Regions from separate parts of the Streptomyces sp. NBC_00316 genome, predicted to be linked through region 2. Evidence: riboswitches for the same ligand, from Rfam matches in the RefSeq annotation. Region 2 holds a riboswitch; each other region holds the start of a gene.
What was found. Region 2 has a riboswitch for cyclic di-AMP ahead of OG878_RS33625 (C40 family peptidase). Riboswitches for the same ligand answer to the same signal wherever they lie in the genome.
Positions count from the first base shown of each region.

Region 1: another riboswitch for cyclic di-AMP. It lies ahead of OG878_RS21245 (M23 family metallopeptidase); the one in region 2 lies ahead of OG878_RS33625 (C40 family peptidase).
Region 3: another riboswitch for cyclic di-AMP. It lies ahead of OG878_RS16450 (C40 family peptidase); the one in region 2 lies ahead of OG878_RS33625 (C40 family peptidase).

Region 1 covers NZ_CP108023.1:4,776,344-4,779,923, reverse strand. Annotated here, with positions in the region: gene OG878_RS21250 (aldo/keto reductase) at 1-597, opposite strand, end outside; gene OG878_RS21245 (M23 family metallopeptidase) at 774-1,889, opposite strand; cyclic di-AMP (ydaO/yuaA leader) riboswitch at 1,901-2,053, opposite strand; gene OG878_RS21240 (PP2C family protein-serine/threonine phosphatase) at 2,324-3,502, opposite strand.
Region 2 covers NZ_CP108023.1:7,537,326-7,540,905, forward strand. Annotated here, with positions in the region: gene OG878_RS33610 (DUF397 domain-containing protein) at 1-118, opposite strand, end outside; gene OG878_RS33615 (helix-turn-helix domain-containing protein) at 146-1,003, opposite strand; gene OG878_RS33620 (ATP-binding protein) at 1,208-1,639, shown strand; gene OG878_RS33625 (C40 family peptidase) at 1,705-2,184, opposite strand; cyclic di-AMP (ydaO/yuaA leader) riboswitch at 2,188-2,360, opposite strand; gene OG878_RS33630 (hypothetical protein) at 2,688-2,996, opposite strand; gene OG878_RS33635 (ATP-dependent Clp protease proteolytic subunit) at 3,004-3,580, opposite strand, start outside.
Region 3 covers NZ_CP108023.1:3,726,751-3,730,330, forward strand. Annotated here, with positions in the region: gene pcrA (DNA helicase PcrA) at 1-1,602, opposite strand, end outside; cyclic di-AMP (ydaO/yuaA leader) riboswitch at 1,875-2,039, shown strand; gene OG878_RS16450 (C40 family peptidase) at 2,038-3,195, shown strand; gene OG878_RS16455 (hypothetical protein) at 3,288-3,580, opposite strand, start outside.

The sequences.
Region 1 (3,580 bases), 2.8 Mb from region 2:
CGTCTCCTGGAGCTCGCCCTCGTAGGTGTCGCGGGAGACCAGGTTGTAGTGCGGCTGCAGCGCGACGTACCGGGCGAGCCCCTCGCGTTCCGAGAAGTCCAGGGAGGCCTGGAGCCGCTCCGGGCTGATGTTGGAAGCGGCGATGGCGCGCACCTTGCCGTCCTTCACCAGCCGGTCGAGGGCGGTGATGATCTCCTCGACCGGGACGGTCTCGTCGTCGAAGTGCGTGTAGTAGAGGTCGATGTGGTCGGTGCCGAGCCGGCGCAGCGATTCCTCGGCCGCGGCCTTGATGGTCGTGGCGGAGAGTCCCTTGTATGCGGGGTGGGAGCCCACCTTGGTGGCGACGACGACGTCGGAGCGGTTGCCGCGGGCGGCGAGCCACTTGCCGATGATCGTCTCCGACTCGCCGCCCTCGTTGCCCGGGACCCAGGCGGAGTACGCGTCGGCGGTGTCGATGAAGTTGCCGCCCGCCGCGGCGTAGGCGTCGAGCACGGCGAACGACTGCGCCTCGTCGGCGGTCCAGCCGAAGACGTTGCCACCGAGGGCGAGCGGGAAGACCTGAAGGTCGGAAGAGCCGAGCTTACGGAAAGAAGTCATAGTGGATCAACGAATTCCACCGCGCCCGCTATTCCATGCAGAGGGCATGTACACAGCCGGCATCCCGCCCGCGAGGGCGAGGCGCCGGGACCCGCGAAAACCGGACCGGCAGCCCTGACGTCGGGGGGTGAGCGTCAGGACTGCCGGGGTTCGGGTGCCGGGGAACCGGCGCGGGCTCAGACGGTGAGGCCCTTGTCGCGCAGCCAGGTCATCGGGTCGATGCCGGTCCCGGCCGGGGTGTGGACCTCCAGGTGGAGGTGGGGCCCGGTGACATTGCCGGTGGCGCCGACGCGGCCGATGGTGTCACCGGTGGTGACCTTCTGGCCGACGGTGACGTCGATCGACGACTGGTGGCAGAACCACAGCTCCGTACCGTCCTCCAGCTCCAGGACCGTGCGGTAGCCGTACGAGCCGGACCAGCCCGCCGACTTGATGGTGCCGGTGTGGACGGCCTTGATCGGGGTGCCGGTGGGCGCCGCGAAATCGAGGCCGGTGTGGTAGCCGGAGGACCACATCGAACCGGCTTCACCGAAGGTCGAGGTGATCGTGTACGAGGAGGTGGGGATGGTGTAGGAGGCGGCGAGCTTGGCGATCCGTTCGGCCTCGGCCTTCGCCTTCGCGGCTTCCTCCGCCTTCTTCTTCTCGGCGGCGGCCTTGGCCTCCGCGGCGTCCTGCTTCGCCTTGGCCTCGGCGGCGGCCTTCTCGGCAGCGGCCTTCTCCTCGGCGGCCTTGGCCTCCGCGTCGGCGGCGTTCTGCTGCTGCTCGGCCTGCTGGAGGATGCGGGCGCGCAGTGCCTCGCCGGCGTCGGTGGCGCCCTGCTCGGCCTCGGCGGTGGTGATGCCGGCGCTGGTGAGCGGGGCCGCGGAGTCTGCGGCCTTCGCCTGGTCGACGGAGTCGTCGGCGAACAGACTGCCTACGCCGGGAAGGGACTTGGCATCGGGGAGGTTGTCCGCGAGGGAGTCGGGAAGGGAGATGGAGACCGGCGGCTTGCTCTGCGCGGTGGCCATGCCACCCGCGCCGACGGCCGCGATGACGCCGACTCCGAGCACCGTGGAGCTGCGGGCGAGTCCGTTGCGCTGCTTGGCGACGCGATGCCTGCCGCGCACGGGGCGGACGGACTCCTCGGTGGGATTCCATTCCTCCCAGGACCGGTCACTCTCACCGAAGCCGTCGGCCGCGAGGTCAGTGGTGAACTCGGCGCCGAATTCGGTTCTCCGGTCGTTTCCGTACTCGCTCGCGAAGTCGGAGCCGAACCGGGAGGGGGCTTCGGGGGCAGGCTTGTTGGACGCCACGGGGGCGCACTCCTTTCCTTCCTTCTCGCCTACCGGGTTAGCTGACGGGTTCGGAGCAGGAAGGTCTCCTACGGATCCCTCTGCCTCTCACGAGACACAGGTGTCCGATTCACCCCATGTAGGTGGTTCCCCGGTTCCCTTGCGGAATTCGGCGCTCGCGCACGGTGCCGCCACTGACGACGGCTGGGACAACCGCGCTGCGTTATCGAACGTTAATAGACACACGGGCCCGATTCCAAGCCGTTCCCACTGATCGTTGACGGCCTTGGCCTGGACTTTACGGGACACAATCGGGCGGAATCGGGCGAGTTGATCGCCTCTCAGTCATTACCCGGTTTCTGACGTTGCGTCAAATGTTATGCGGAGCGGCGTCCTTCGGTCACGGACAGTGGCATCGGCCCGCACAGCCCTCTCACCGGCTCGGCCGAGTCTTCTCACCGGCTCGGATTTCCTTCGCTCGCACGCGCATCACGTCCCACGATCTTCACCGTCGTCCGCCGCTCCGGCTGCCCCTCCGCGGGGCGCTCGACAGCGAGCAGCGCCATGTCGTCGGTGGACTTGCCACCGGTGTGCAGCCGCACGTCGTCGGAGAGCGCGGACAGCAGCTCCTCGGGCCCGGGAAAGATCCGGCCGCGCAGCCGGGCCGCCGGATCGTAGAAGACCCCTTGCGGGTCTCGGGCCTCGGAGAGCCCGTCCGTGAAGGCGAGCAGCGTCGCACCGGCGGCCAGACCCCATACGTCGGCCCGGTCCGGCCACACCCCCAGGTCCATGCCGAGCGGCAGCGCGGGCACCGACGGCACCAGCACGTCCAGTGTGCCGTCGGGGTGGATCAGAATGGGCTCGGGGTGGCCGCGGTTGACGATCCGCACCTCGGCCGCGCCGGGCGGGATCTCGGCGAGCACGGCGGTCACGAACCCCTCGACCGGATCGATACCGCGCTGCCGCGCCCCCTCCCGCGCCAGCGCCCGTTCCAGCCGCTGCGCCACGCACTCCAGCGAGTCCTCCTGCTCGGCGGCCTCCCGGAACGCACCGATGATCACGGCCACCGCCTCGACCGCCTGGAGCCCCTTGCCGCGCACGTCCCCGACCACGAGCCGCACCCCGTGCGGACTCTCGGCCACGGCGAACAGGTCGCCGCCGACGTACTCGTCCGCCTGGGCCGCCTCGTACCGCGCCGCGACGCGGAGCCCCCCGATCCGGTCCATGGGGGCCGGCAGCACGGCCCGCATGGCGGTCTCCGCGATGAACCGCGCCGAGGCCAGCTGCTCATTGCTGTGCCGTACCACCCCGTTGATGACGACGGCGAGGATCGAGACCGTGAGCACGGTGAAGAACTCGATGACCGGCACGACGTGCATCAGCGTGCCACTGGCCGTCCGCAGCGCGACGATGGCGAGGACCGCGGCCGCGCCGGTACGGACGGTGCCGGCCAGCGAGACGAACGGGGCGGCGATCAACGGGGCCGCCACGAACAGCGGCACGGCGGTGAAGGCCGGCGGCGTGAAGTAGTCGAACAGCAGCCCGCCGACGATCATCAGGACCGGCAGCGTGCGGACGAACTGCCAGGCCCAGCCGTCGCCCAGGGCCCGCGCACCGCTCGGCCTCTCCGCCATCCCCACCTGTGTTCTCCTGCCCGGTGCGCCCTGTGACCTCCCAGGTTCGCCGGAGCGGCCTCACGCGGCGACTCCTCG
Region 2 (3,580 bases):
AGTCGCGCACGGCAAGCAGCTCCGGACCGAACGACGCTGCTTCCACGCAGTTGTTCATCCCGGTGCTGCGGCTGCTGCGCCGCCACTTCAACGTCTGCTGGGCGGGACAATCGGGCATCGGGCCCCCTCGGGCAGTCTGAGGTTCCTAACCGTCGCGGTCGATTGCGGCGATCAGGTCCAACGAGTGCTCCGGCGACAGCGCGTGTGCCTGCATCGTGGCGAAGGCCGAGCTGTACGCCTCAAGGTCTTCTTTCCGCTCCAGATAGAGGCTACTCGTCAAATGGTCGAGTACGACCACATCCAGATCAGAAGTGTGCGGAAAAGAGAAGATAACGAAAGGCCCGGTGAGCCCTACGTACCCACCCATCGAGAAGGGCAGCAACTGCAGTTTTATATGCGGTAGTTGTGACACCCGGGCCAGATGGCGCAGCTGGTCCCGCATCACCCGGCGCCCACCGACCTCGCGCCGCAGCACCGCCTCGTCGAGCACCGCGGTCAGCCGCAGCGGCGGATCGGTCCGCAGCACGCCCTGCCGGGCGAGCCGTACCTCCACCAGCGAGTCCAGCTGACCGGCGGGCAGGTCGTCCAGTGACGCACGGGTCACCGCCCGTGCATAGTCGGCGGTCTGCAACAGCCCCGGCACCACGGAGGTTTCCAGCGTGCGGGCGGTCCTGGCCTGGGACTCCAGACTGATGAAGTCCCGGTACTGGGGCGGGATGAGACCCCTGTAGGCATGCCACCAGCCGGTGCCGCCACCGCCCGCAGAGCCTGCGAGCATCTTCAGGAGCGTCCGCAACTGCGGGTCGTTCACACCGTAGGCATCCAGCAGCCGGCTCACATCGGCCGGTTTCACACTGCTGACCCCGGTCTCGATGCGGCTCACCTTCGACTGGTGCCAGCCGAGCATCCGCGCCGCGTCCCGGCTGGTCAGTCCGGAGGCATGGCGCAGACCGCGCAGCTCCTCCCCGAGCTTGCGGCGGCGCACCGCTGGTCCATGCTGCATGGGCGGCCTCCCTCCCCCTCGTGCCGAGGGGCCAGTGTGCCGCCCATGTGCGGGCTTCCGAGGCAGAGTTCACCGCATCGAGCGACAGATATATGCATATCTTGGTGGATCCCCGTCGCGGAGGGCAGCATCAATGGCACTCTGGCGCGAAGCGCATCCCGGACCGACCGCGGGTCGGTCCGGGTGGGAAAGGGACGGCTCGCCATGGCAGACCATCAAGAAGCACGTGTCACTCTGCCGAGCGAGCCGCTTTCGGTCTCCTCGGCCCGGAGATACGTGGCCGGCGTGCTCACCGACTGGGGCCTGGCCGATGACAGCGAGGTGGCCGACAGCATCCGGCTCATCGTCTCGGAGCTCGCCACCAACGCCGTCCAGCACACCTTCGGCCAGTCGCCCACGTTCACGGTGGACCTCCGGCTGGAGCGGGAGGAGCAGCTGCGCCTAGGGGTGACGGACAGCCACCCGCGCTGGCCCCAGCGACTGCCCGCCGCCGTGCGGCAGGACAACGGGCGCGGCATGGTGATCATCCGCTGTCTGGCCAAGGAGTGCGGAGGACAGCTCACGGTCACACCGACCGCAGAAGGAGGCAAGACCGTCTGGATCGAGCTTCCCTGGACCGTCCCCGTCCAGACCTGACCGCCCGGCCCGGGCCCTCGCGTCGCGTCGTGAACGGACGAGGGCCGGGCCGGCGGCACAAGGGATCAGCGGACCCGTCCGTACCAGACGCTCCTGGTCCAGATCTTCTCCAGCCGCACCACGGCACCGGACTTCGGGGAGTGCCAGATCCGGCCTTTGCCGGCGTAGATCCCCACGTGGTAGACGAAGCGGCCGTAGTGGAAAAAGACCAGGTCGCCGCGTTGCCGATGCCAGGACGAGATGTGCCGGGTCTTGTTGTACTGCTGCTGGGCCGTGCGCGGGAGCCTCTTGCCCGCCTTCTTGAACGCGTACTGCGTCAGACCCGAACAGTCGAAGCGGTGCGGGCCGGTGCCCCCGTACCGGTAGGGCGACCCCCTCTTCGACGCGGCGATCTTGAGCGCCTTCGCCGAATGAGTCACGGCCTGGGCCTGGGCCTCGGCCACGGAGCCGGGGGCGATCATGGGGCCGCCGACGGCGGCGAGCGTCAGAACCGTGGCCGTACCGGCCCGGGTGAGCAGAGACGGGACATGAACCTGCGCACTCATGCGCAACCCTTCGTCAGCCGCCTGTGAAGGATGACCTGTCGGGTTCGGGCTGGCGAAGTTGCCCGGCCGCACGCGGCGGCTTCACCCCGAGGGTCGACCGGATTCCCGGCCGACCCGTTGTGCTCGGGTCCTCCACTCCTGCCGATCCACTCCTGTCGACCAGGCATCCGGGCGGCGGCAGGACTCGGCGTCCACCCGGACCGCCCCGCCGCGGTGGCGGGGGCTTGTCGTCCCAGGGATCTTGACTCACCGACTGCCGGATTTCCGAGGTGGAAAGGCGCTGTGTGAACCTCATGACGAATGACCCGTTCGGGTGGACAGAGCCGCTTCGGGGTCTCGCCCGGTCGCCCTGATCGGTCCTGTACCAGCGGCGGAACAAGAGATTCCGCTTGCCGCCCACATCGGGAACGCAAGTTGAGCTGTCCCCCGCGCGGGGGATCTCCTACGCCGAAAGAGCGAGGAATTCTGATCGGCACGCCGGGCGTGTCGCGGAAGGGAATTGATCAACTCGTCGGGGCAGGGGGCACGGTGACCCGTTCGGCACGCCGTTCCCCGTCCAACACGCGCAGCGCCCGGGCCAATGTGGCAGCGTGGAGCTGTGCTTCACCGCGCTCGTGCATCAACGCGAGTGCGTCCCGCAGGGCGCGCGCCCGCGAGGCGAGGGCCTGCGCCGCGCGCAGCGCGCGATAGGTGTCGCTGCCGTGAGCCGGGTTGATCCGGCCCAGCTGGTCGAGGACTTCGAGGTAACAGTCGATGAACTCGCCCTCGGCGCACGTCAGTGCGGGCAGCGGCGCGAACTCCGGTGGCTGCATGGGACGTTCACCTCGCACTGTTCGGCGGGAGGAACGGCTTACGGTTCTCCAGGACGTGGTCCACCAGGCCGTACGCCTTGGCGCCCGGCGCATCCAGGATGAGATCGCGGTCGATGTCGGCGGCGATCCGCTCGGTCTCGTGGCCGGTGTGGCGGGCCAGCAGACCGGTGAGCAGCCCGCGGATGCGGTCCAGTTCCCGCGCCTCGATCTCCAGATCGGACGGCTGGCCCTGCACCGGTTCGGGAAGTGCGGGTTGCTGGAGGACCATCCTGGCTCCGGGCAGGGCGTGCCGACGGCCGGGCGTGCCCGCGGCAAGCAGCAGGGCCGCACCGGCTCCGGCCTGGCCGAGGCAGAAGGTCTGCACCTCGCACGCGAGGTACTCCATCGTGTCGTAGATCGCCGTCGTGGCGCCGAACGAGCCGCCGGGGGAGTTGATGTAGAGGGAGACGGGACGGTCGGGCGCAGCGTGTTCCAGGTACATGAACTGCGCGATCAGGTCGTTCGCGGCGGTGTCGTCGACCGTGGTGCCGAGGAAGACGATGCGCTCGGCGAGCAGCTTGGAGTACGGGTCGAGGGTGCGGGTC
Region 3 (3,580 bases), 3.8 Mb from region 2:
CTCCATCAGCGTGTTGAACCGCTTGACGGCGTTCGCCGACCGGGCCGCCATACCGTACGCCTCGTCGACGCGGCGCAGCGCCTGCGGGAACGTGATCTTCTCGCGCAGCGACAGTGCGTCGATCATCGCCTCGGCGCGGTCGCCGATGCCGCGCTTCGGCACGTTCAGAATGCGGCGCAGCGGGACGGTGTCCTCGGGGTTGGCGAGGACTCGGAGGTAGGCCAGGACGTCCCGGACCTCCTTGCGCTCGTAGAAGCGCACGCCGCCGACGACCTTGTAGGGCAGGCCGACGCGGATGAAGATCTCCTCGAAGACGCGGGACTGCGCGTTCGTCCGGTAGAAGATGGCGACGTCTCCGGCCTTGGCGTCGCCCGCGTCGGTCAGCCGGTCGATCTCGTCGGCGACGAACTGCGCCTCGTCGTGCTCGGTGTCGGCGACGTAGCCGGTGATCCTGGCGCCCTCGCCCGCATTCGTCCAGAGGTTCTTGGGACGGCGGCTCTCGTTGCGTTCGATGACCGCGTTGGCCGCGGAGAGGATCGTCTGCGTGGAGCGGTAGTTCTGCTCCAGCAGGATCGTCGTCGCGTTCGGGTAGTCCTCCTCGAACTGGAGGATGTTGCGGATGGTCGCGCCGCGGAAGGCGTAGATCGACTGGTCCGCGTCACCCACGACACACAGCTCGGCCGGGGCGTCGGCCGGTCCGGCCGGGCCCACCAGTTCGCGTACGAGCGTGTACTGCGCGTGGTTGGTGTCCTGGTACTCGTCGACGAGGACGTGCCGGAAGCGGCGGCGGTAGTGCTCGGCGACATCGGGGAACGCCTGGAGCAGGTGGACCGTCGTCATGATGATGTCGTCGAAGTCCAGTGCGTTGGCCTCGCGCAGCCGGGACTGGTACATCGCGTAGGCCTGGGCGAGCGTCTTCTCGAAGCCGTCCGCGGCCTGACCGGCGAAGGTCTCCTCGTCGATCAGCTCGTTCTTCAGGTTCGAGACCTTCGCCGTGAACGCCTTCGGCGGGAAGCGCTTCGGGTCGAGGTCCAGATCGCGGCAGACCAGGGCCATCAGCCGCTTGGAGTCGGCGGCGTCGTAGATCGAGAAGGACGAGGTGAAGCCGAGCTTCTTCGACTCGCGGCGCAGGATCCGTACGCACGCGCTGTGGAACGTCATGACCCACATCGCGTTCGCCCGCGGTCCGACGAGCTGCTCGACGCGCTCCTTCATCTCGCCCGCGGCCTTGTTGGTGAAGGTGATCGCCAGGATCTGGCCGGGGTGCACCCCGCGCTCGGCCAGCAGATGGGCGATGCGGTGGGTGAGCACCCGGGTCTTGCCGGAGCCGGCTCCGGCGACGATGAGCAGCGGTGACCCCGCATGCACGACGGCGGCGCGCTGCTCGGTGTTCAGCCCGTCGAGAAGGGCGGCAGCGTCGATGACGGGGCGGTGGGCGCCGTCCCGGTAGTACGCGTCCCGGGGTGGCGGGGGCGCGTCGAATACGCCCGCGAAGAGGTCCTCCGGCACCGCTTCGGGTGCGGAGTCCTCGGGGGGCGGCGGGGGCTCTTCCTCCGAGTGCTGGAGGCCGGCCAGGAAGCTGTCGTCAAAGAGGCTGCTCATCGCTTGACGAGTCTAGGCCGCCGCACCGACACCGTGCGGGCCGCATGGTGAAGCACGGTGCGTACACGGGCGGACGTGCGAGCACGTACGGAGATCGTCCGGCCACGTCCCGTAAGGGAAGGACGGGCTGCCGGGCCCGTACCGCCGCCCCGTCGCCAAGGTCACGAAAATGTATCGGGCATATCGAACATCAACCTTCACAGCAGCACCATGGGTTGGCTAGCGTGCTCCGACGGGCGGCCCGTCCTCCCTTGAGGCGATCCACGCCGAAACGGGCACCCGCGCCGAATCCGGGCTGCCTTCACGGGAGTTCGGAACCGGGGACCCATACGCACAACCGGGGTGAATCGGTCCATGTCCCCACTCGGACCGTAGGGCAGCCTTCCGTTCCGCCCGAACCCGACAGCTAACCCGGTAGGCGGTCCACGGAAGGAGATGCCTGCCTTGGCGTCGCACCGCAAACCGCGCACCCGGGTGCGCAGCACCACCCCCGCTGTCGGACTCACGACGGCCGCTCTGGCAGGTGTGACCCTGCTGTCCACACAGAGCGCCACGGCCGCCCCGGCCTCGCCGAAGCCCAGCATCGAGGATGTGCAGAAGAAGGTCGACGACCTCTACCGGCAGGCGGGCACCGCGACCCAGAAGTACAACCAGGCGAAGGAGGCCTCCACCGCACAGCGGGGCAAGGTCGACGCCCTGCTGGACGATGTGGCCAGGCGTGCCGACAAGCTGAACGAAGCCCGCAGGGAACTCGGCAACTACGCGGCTGCGCAGTACCGCACCGGCTCCATCGCGCCGACCGCCACCTTCTTCCTGGCCGACGACCCGCAGTCGTACTTCGACCAGAACCAGCTGATGGACCGGATGGCGGGCCGGCAGCAGAAGGCCGTCACGGACTTCCGTACGCAGCAGGCCGCGGCGTCGAAGAAGCGGGCGGAGGCGGTGACGAGCCTGGAGGCGCTCACCGAGTCGCAGGACACCTTGCGGACCAGCAAGGAGAACGTCCAGAAGAAGCTGGGCGAGGCGCGCGCGATGCTGTCGAAGCTGACGGCCGAGGAGAAGGCGCGGCTCGCGGCGCTGGAGCGCAAGAAGGAGGCGGAGGCCAAGCGCAAGGCGGAGGAACTCGCCCGTCAGCAGGCCGAGGCGAAGCGCAAGGCGGACGAGGCGGCGCAGCAGGCCGCATCCGGCAGCGGCACGGGGACGAGCACCGGGACCGGTTCGGGCAGCAGCACCACCACGACGACGACGAAGGGGGAGAAGGCCCTCGCCTTCGCCCGCTCCCAGATGGGCAAGCCGTACGTCTGGGGTGCCACCGGCCCCTCCTCGTACGACTGCTCGGGACTGACCCAGGCCGCCTGGAAGGCCGCGGGCGTCGACATACCGCGCACCACCTGGGACCAGGTCGAGATCGGCACCCGGATCGCGACGGCGGATCTGCAGCCGGGCGACCTCGTCTTCTTCTACGACGACATCAGCCACGTCGGCATCTACGAGGGGGACGGCATGATGGTCCACGCCCCGAAGCCGGGGGCGAACGTCCGCGAGGAGTCGATCTACTACATGCCGATCTACGGCAGCGTGCGGCCCGCCTAGCACGCTCCCCGCAGCGCGGATCCATGCGCTTCATGCGACGAGCCCCTTCGGAAGGATCCGCAGGGGCTCGTCCGTCGGCCGGGAGGACCGGCTCAGGTCCAGAGCGTCGCAATGAAGATGTTGGCGACCGTCAGCCCGCCGACCGCCGCGAAGACGCCCTTCTCGACCTTCTCCTCGTCCCGCTTGACGTAGACCAGCGCGAGGATCACGACCAGGACCGCGAGCTTCACGCCGATCTTGATGTTGTTGACCGGGTGGTCGTCCGCCTGGTTGAGCCCGACCAGCACGACACCGGTGACCAGCATGGTCAGCGCACCGTGCAGCATCGCCGGGACGAAGCGCGCCGTGCCGGCACCCATCGCCTTCATCTGGGTCAGGAAGCCGC